DNA from 2 places in the Pseudomonas khavaziana genome. Region 1 is predicted to be linked to the other one. Evidence: predicted binding sites of a transcription regulator. Region 1 holds the regulator's gene; the other holds the start of a gene.
What was found. Region 1 encodes sigma-54, which starts transcription at its own class of promoters, with help from an activator protein. Its sites were predicted from a motif close to ANTGGCATNNANNTTGCTNT; they were not measured.

Region 1 (3,640 bases):
CAGTTTGTCACGTACTTCCTTGCGGTCGAGCATGCTGGCGATCTGTCGGAGCAGCTCCAGGTGCGCATCGGTGGCAGCTTCCGGGACCAGCAGCACGAACAGCAGGTCGACCGGGGCGCCATCGATGGCGTCGAAATCGATGGGTTTTTCCAAATGCAGCAGCGCACTGACAGGCGTGTCGCAGCCTTTAAGGCGGCAATGGGGAATCGCAATGCCGTTGCCAAAACCGGTCGAACCGAGTTTTTCACGGGCAATCAGGGCCTCGAAGACATCTTGCATCTCCAGTTCAGGCACTTGGCTACTGATCAGGTTGGCAATTTGCTCGAGGGCTTTCTTCTTGCTGCCGCCCGGCGCGTTCACAAGGGAACGGCCGGGGGTCAGGATGGTTTCAAGTCGGATCATGGGGGGAGAGTTAACGACCTGTACCTTGCATCAGGTGCAGATTCTTTTCCTTATGCTTTATGAGTTGGCGGTCGAGCTTGTCGTAGAGCGAGTCAATCGCCGCGTACATGTCTTCATGTTCTGCATTGGCAACGAGCTTCGCATTCGGTACGTGGAGGGTTGCCTCGATTTTCTGCTTGAGCTTATCGACCTCCATGATGACCTGCACGTTGGTGATCTTGTCAAAATGCCCCGCAAGCTTGTTCAGCTTGCTCTCGGTGTACTCACGCAGGGGCTTGGTGACTTCAAGTTGGTGTCCACTGATGTTGACTTGCATACAGCTTCTCCTTCGTTGCCAGTGCATAAAGCGGCAGGCAAAACGCCTGCCACTGGAACGCTGTGGCCTGCCCGTCACATCAAACGCTTACGCTCGCTGGAAGGCGCGATCCCAAGGGACTCGCGGTACTTGGCGACGGTTCGACGGGCGACCTGAATGCCTTGTGCCTCCAGTAAACCAGCGATCTTGCTGTCACTCAACGGCTTTTTCTGATTTTCCGCGGCAACCAGTTTTTTGATGATCGCGCGGATCGCCGTGGAGGAGCATTCACCGCCCTCGGAGGTGCTGACGTGGCTGGAGAAAAAGTATTTCAGCTCATAAATACCCCGTGGGGTATGCATGAATTTCTGCGTGGTTACCCGGGAAATCGTCGATTCATGCATGCCGACCGCTTCGGCGATATCGTGCAGGACCAGAGGCTTCATGGCTTCGTCGCCGTATTCCAGGAAACCGCGTTGGTGCTCGACGATCTGGGTCGCGACCTTCATCAAGGTCTCGTTGCGGCTTTGCAGGCTCTTGATGAACCAGCGCGCTTCCTGCAGCTGGTTGCGCATGAAGGTATTGTCGGCGCTGGTATCGGCGCGGCGCACAAAACCGGCGTATTGCGGGTTGACCCGCAGACGGGGTACCGATTCCTGGTTCAACTCGACCAGCCAGCGTTCGTTGTCCTTGCGCACGATCACATCCGGGACGACATATTCGGCCTCGCTGGATTCGATCTGCGAGCCGGGGCGCGGGTTGAGGCTCTGCACCAGCTCGATGACCTGGCGCAACTCGTCTTCCTTGAGCTTCATGCGGCGCATCAGCTGGCTGTAGTCGCGACTGCCCAGCAGATCGATGTAGTCCGACACCAGGCGTTTGGCTTCGGCCAACCAAGGCGTTTTGGCCGGCAGTTGGCGCAGTTGCAGCAGCAGGCACTCGCTGAGGGTGCGGGCGCCAATGCCTGCGGGCTCGAATTGCTGGATGCGATGCAGGACGGCTTCGATTTCGTCCAGCTCGATGTCCAGCTCAGGGTCAAAGGCCTCTAGGATTTCGTCGAGGGTTTCGTCCAGGTAGCCCTGGTTGTTGATGCAGTCAATCAGGGTGACTGCGATCAGGCGATCGGTGTCGGACATCGGTGCCAGGTTGAGCTGCCACAGCAGGTGGCTCTGCAGGCTTTCGCCGACAGAGGTGCGGGTGGTGAAGTCCCACTCGTCATCATCATTGCTCGGCAGGCTGCTGGCGCTGGTCTGGTACACGTCCTCCCATGCAGTATCCACGGGAAGCTCGTTGGGAATGCGTTCGTTCCATTCGCCGTCCTCGAGGTTATCCACCGTAGGGGCGGTTTCCTGATAGGAGGGTTCCTGCACATCGGGGTTGGGTTTTTGCTCGATGTTATCGGCCAGCGGGTCGGCATTGTCGAAGTCGTCGCCTTCTTCCTGGCGTTCGAGCATCGGATTGGACTCCAGGGCCTCCTGGATTTCCTGTTGCAGGTCCAGGGTCGACAATTGGAGCAGGCGGATGGCCTGTTGCAGCTGCGGTGTCATCGTCAGCTGCTGGCCCATTCTCAGGACTAGCGATGGTTTCATGGCAGGGGCTTAACACCTTATTCGCCGGCGCAATGCGCCATCCACGACAGGGCGCGTGAGCGCCAAACATAAGCAAATTATATGCCTGATCTCGGGGCCTTTGCCTAGAGCGCGGTAACAATAAAAAAACTAAGGTTTCTATTGACTCCTGCGCGCTCCCGGGAAAGGCGCGAAACCACTGCGCCTACAGGCGGAACTCGTGACCCAGATACACTTCCTTGACCAGCTCGTTGGCCAGGATAGTCTCGGCATCGCCTTCGGCAATCAGCTGGCCATCGTTGACGATATAGGCAGTTTCGCAGATATCGAGGGTTTCACGCACGTTGTGGTCGGTGATCAGTACACCAATGCCCTTGGCCTTGAGGTGGTGGATGATCTGCTTGATATCGCCCACCGAGATCGGGTCGACACCGGCAAACGGTTCATCCAGCAGGATGAACTTCGGTGCGGTCGCCAGGGCGCGGGCGATTTCCACGCGACGACGCTCGCCACCGGACAGGCTCATGCCGAGGTTGTCGCGAATGTGGTTGATGTGGAATTCCTGCAGCAGGCTTTCCAGCTCTTTGCGGCGGCCATCGCGATCGAGTTCCTTGCGGGTCTCCAGGATCGCCATGATGTTGTCGGCCACCGACAGTTTACGGAAGATCGACGCTTCTTGCGGAAGATAGCCGATACCTGCCCGCGCACGACCATGCATTGGCTGGTGGCTGACATCCAGATCGTCTATCAATACCCGACCCTGGTCGGCTTGGACCAGCCCGACGATCATATAGAAACAGGTGGTCTTGCCGGCACCATTGGGGCCGAGCAAGCCGACGATCTGGCCGCTGTCGATCGACAGGCTGACGTCACGTACAACCTGGCGGCTTTTATAGGCCTTGGCCAGGTGCTGGGCTTTCAGGGTCGCCATTACTCGGCCTTCTTCTTCGGCTGGATAACCATGTCGATACGCGGACGAGGTGCGGTGACCTTGTTGCCATTGGCGCGACCGGCCTGGGCGACCTGGGTCTGGGTGTTGTAGACGATTTTCTCGCCTTCGGTCGAGTTGCCGTCGGCGCTCAGCACCTTGGCCTGGTCGATCAATACAATGCGATTTTGCTGGGCATGGTATTGAATGGTCTTGCCGTAGCCCTTCATCGGGCCTGGATCTTCTGCCTTCTGCTTCTGTTCGAAGTAAGCGAGGTTGCCCACTGAGGTCACGACATCGATATCGCCGGCCTGGGTACGCGTCAGGGTCACCGTATTACCGGTGATCTTCATCGAGCCCTGGGTGATGATCACGCCGCCGGTGTAGGTGGCAACACCTTGTTTGTCATCCAGCTGAGCATCGTCAGCCGAGATGTGGATCGGTTGC
Region 2 (3,640 bases), 1.2 Mb from region 1:
GCCAATGGCTCAGGGGCTGGAGGCTGACCACGGATTGGATCGCTGCTACTTCCAGGGCTTCCTGCTCGCTCAACGGCGGCAGCAAACCCGGAAGCCGGCTGGCGAGCAGGGTCTTACCGGTGCCCGGGGGGCCACTGAACAACAGGTTATGCGCGCCGGCCGCGGCGATCAGCAGCGCACGCTTGGCCGCCAATTGGCCCTGTACTTCGATCAGGTCCGGGTAGGGTTGGTTCAAATACAGCAGGCCGTCGGATGTGTAGGGTTCAATCGGCACGTGTCCATTCAGGTGCGCCACCACCTGCAGCAAATGATCCACGGCGATCACTTTCAACCCAGACGCCAGGCACGCTTCCTCGGCATTGGCTCGGGGCACTATCACGGTGCGCCCAGCCTTGCGCGCTGCCAGTGCTGCCGGCAACACACCCTTTACCGCCCGCACCTCACCGGATAGCGCCAGCTCTCCCAGGCACTCCACCTCATCGAGCATCATCGCCGGCACTTGCACGCTGGCCGCGAGGATCCCCAGGGCAATCGCCAAATCAAAACGCCCGCCGTCCTTGGGCAGGTCGGCGGGCGCGAGGTTGAGGGTGATGCGACGTGCTGGGTATTGCAGCGCCGAATTCAGGATGGCACTGCGCACGCGGTCTTTGCTCTCTTTCACCGCCGTCTCCGGCAAACCCACCAGTGTCAGTGATGGCAGACCATTGGCCATATGCACTTCGACGGTGACGGCAGGGGCTTCGACGCCGAGCTGGGCGCGACTGTGGACGATGGCGAGGGACATGCTCGTTCCTTGAAAGGGAGGGCCGCTTCCTGCGGGTTCTTCAAGGGTAGACGAGGGGGGAAGAGCGAGGCGGGGAAGGTTTTACAGAACGTATCCGTGGTGCAATGCATAACAAATGTGGGAGGGGGCTTGCTCCCGATGGCGATGCATCAGCCAATATTAATAGCGACTGACACACTGCTATCGGGGGCAAGCCCCCTCCCACGTGGACTGCGTTTATTCAGCCGACGTTGGCGTCAGCCGCGCTTCCAGTTCTGCCACTTTCGCCTCCAGGCTCTCCAATCGCGCACGCGTGCGGGCGAGCACCACCATCTGGCTATCGAATTCTTCGCGACTGACCAGGTCGAGCTTGCTGAAGCCGCTTTGCAGCAGGGCCTTGAACTGGCTTTCGATTTCATTGCGGGGCAGCGGGGTGTCGCCGCTGAACAGGCGAGAGGCGTGGCCGCTCAGGGCGTCGAGGAAGTCTTTGGGCGCGAGCATGGGAAGTAGTCCGGAAAACAGTTGGCCGGCAGTGTATCACGCAGCGTCTATAGTCTTTTCACGTCCCCGCTGCGCACGCTTTTCGCGCAGTGGGGCGGGCAGTCGCGCACTGTTTTGATGCGCATTGCCGCCGCGCAAACGCCTCGAGAGTGGGCACAAGTGGGCAAAGGACTGTTTTCAGTGGCTTTTACGGAGCTGGCAAGGTTTCTGCTTAGACGATCATGACCCATGCACTGACGCAGTCGCTGTGACGAATGCAGTGCGCCGAGGGATCAGGGGGTAAAGGTTTCGTCACCAGTGGTTCGCTGGCGTCGTGACGGCATATGCCGAGGCGACGATGCGTTACAAAGCCAGGCGCTGCGCTTAGACTTGAGACGGGTTTGTTTTCCTGGGGCAAGTCCACCAATTCGGGAGAGAGTTTTCATGAAGCTAGTCACTGCCATCATCAAGCCGTTCAAGTTGGACGATGTACGCGAGTCACTGTCCGAGATCGGCGTGCAGGGCATTACCGTTACTGAGGTCAAGGGCTTCGGTCGGCAGAAGGGTCATACCGAGCTGTATCGCGGCGCGGAATACGTGGTCGATTTCCTGCCGAAGGTGAAGATCGATGTCGCCATTGACGACAAGGATCTTGATCGGGTTATCGAGGCGATAACCAAGGCGGCCAACACCGGCAAGATCGGTGACGGCAAGATCTTCGTGGTCAATCTGGAACAGGCTATTCGCATCCGTACCGGCGAAACCGATACCGACGCAATCTAAGCCGCCAAACCCCAACGCCCCAGGAGAAAACAATATGACTCTGCGTAAATTCGCAGGGCTCGGAGCCCTGCTGTCCATCGTAATGCCAGGCCTGGCCATGGCGGCAGATGAAGTGGCTGCTCCAGTCCTCAATTCCGGCGACACTGCCTGGATGCTGACCGCCACCGCACTGGTGCTGTTCATGACCATCCCTGGCCTGGCGCTGTTCTACGGCGGCATGGTCCGCTCCAAGAATATCCTGTCGGTGATGATGCAGTGCTTTGCCATCACTGGACTGATCAGCATCCTGTGGGTCGTCTACGGCTACAGCATCGCGTTCGATACCACCGGTATGGAACAGGGCGTGGTCAATTTCAATTCCTTCTTCGGCGGCATGGGCAAGGCGTTCCTGGCGGGTGTCACCCCGGCCAGCATTACCGGGCCTGCGGCGCTGTTTCCGGAAGCGGTGTTCATCACCTTCCAGATGACCTTCGCCATCATCACCCCAGCGCTGATCGTCGGTGCTTTCGCCGAGCGTATGAAGTTCTCCGCGATGCTGATCTTCATGGCGATCTGGTTCACCCTGGTCTATGCGCCGATCGCGCACATGGTCTGGAGCGGCAACGGTGGCCTGATGTGGGACTGGGGTGTGCTGGACTTCGCCGGCGGCACCGTCGTGCATATCAACGCTGGTGTGGCTGGCCTGGTGGCGTGCATCGTGCTCGGCAAGCGCAAAGGCTTCCCGACCACCCCCATGGCACCGCACAACCTGGGTTATACCCTGGTGGGCGCGGCCATGCTGTGGATCGGCTGGTTCGGTTTCAACGCCGGCTCCGCCGCGGCGGCCAACGGCACTGCGGGCATGGCGATGCTGGTTACCCAGATCGCCACCGCCGCTGCGGCACTGGGCTGGATGTTTGCCGAGTGGATCACCCACGGTAAACCAAGCGCACTGGGGATCGCCTCGGGCGTGGTGGCCGGCCTGGTCGCTGTCACACCAGCCGCTGGCACCGTGGGACCGATGGGCGCCTTGGTGATCGGCCTGGTCGCTGGTGTGGTGTGCTTCTTCTGTGCTACCAGCCTCAAGCGCAAGCTCGGCTATGACGACTCCCTGGACGCCTTTGGCGTACACGGTATCGGCGGCATCGTCGGCGCGATCCTCACCGGTGTGTTTGCAGCCCCCGCCCTGGGCGGCTTCGGCACCGTGACGGACATTGCTGCCCAAGTCTGGATCCAGTGCAAAGGCGTCGGCTTCACTGTGATCTACACGGCGATCGTGACCTTCGTCATCCTCAAGGTACTGGACATGGTCATGGGCCTGCGTGTCACCGAAGAGGAAGAGGCTGTAGGCCTCGACCTGGCGCAACACAACGAGCGCGGCTACAACTTGTAAGCACAAGAAAAAAAGATGCCCGGCTTGCCGGGCATTTTTTTGCGTGGCGTTTGTCTGTGGCTAAAGGTGCGTGGGTTTTTTGTCGACTTTGTGATGGGATCCACGCGGCACTTTCAAGGGTGCAAATGTCTTACAGCTATGAAGGCGTATTCGGCACTTTGTTTTTTCCCAGAGCGCGCTAGAATGCGCGCCGATGGGCGGAGAACTATATGTGGCAACAGACCCTGATTACCCTGCGGGCC

Region 2: the regulator sigma-54 is predicted to act here: its motif matches at 1,459-1,478, upstream of glnK (P-II family nitrogen regulator).

The regions. Positions count from the first base shown of each region.
Region 1 is NZ_CP129946.1:1,222,999-1,226,638, forward strand. Features, by position in the region: gene ptsN (PTS IIA-like nitrogen regulatory protein PtsN) at 1-402, opposite strand, end outside; gene hpf (ribosome hibernation-promoting factor, HPF/YfiA family) at 413-718, opposite strand; gene QYQ93_RS05370 (RNA polymerase factor sigma-54) at 793-2,286, opposite strand; gene lptB (LPS export ABC transporter ATP-binding protein) at 2,471-3,196, opposite strand; gene lptA (lipopolysaccharide transport periplasmic protein LptA) at 3,196-3,640, opposite strand, start outside.
Region 2 is NZ_CP129946.1:6,327,856-6,331,495, reverse strand. Features, by position in the region: gene QYQ93_RS28420 (YifB family Mg chelatase-like AAA ATPase) at 1-784, opposite strand, end outside; gene QYQ93_RS28415 (accessory factor UbiK family protein) at 1,001-1,264, opposite strand; gene glnK (P-II family nitrogen regulator) at 1,688-2,026, shown strand; gene QYQ93_RS28405 (ammonium transporter) at 2,061-3,398, shown strand; gene QYQ93_RS28400 (secondary thiamine-phosphate synthase enzyme YjbQ) at 3,608-3,640, shown strand, end outside.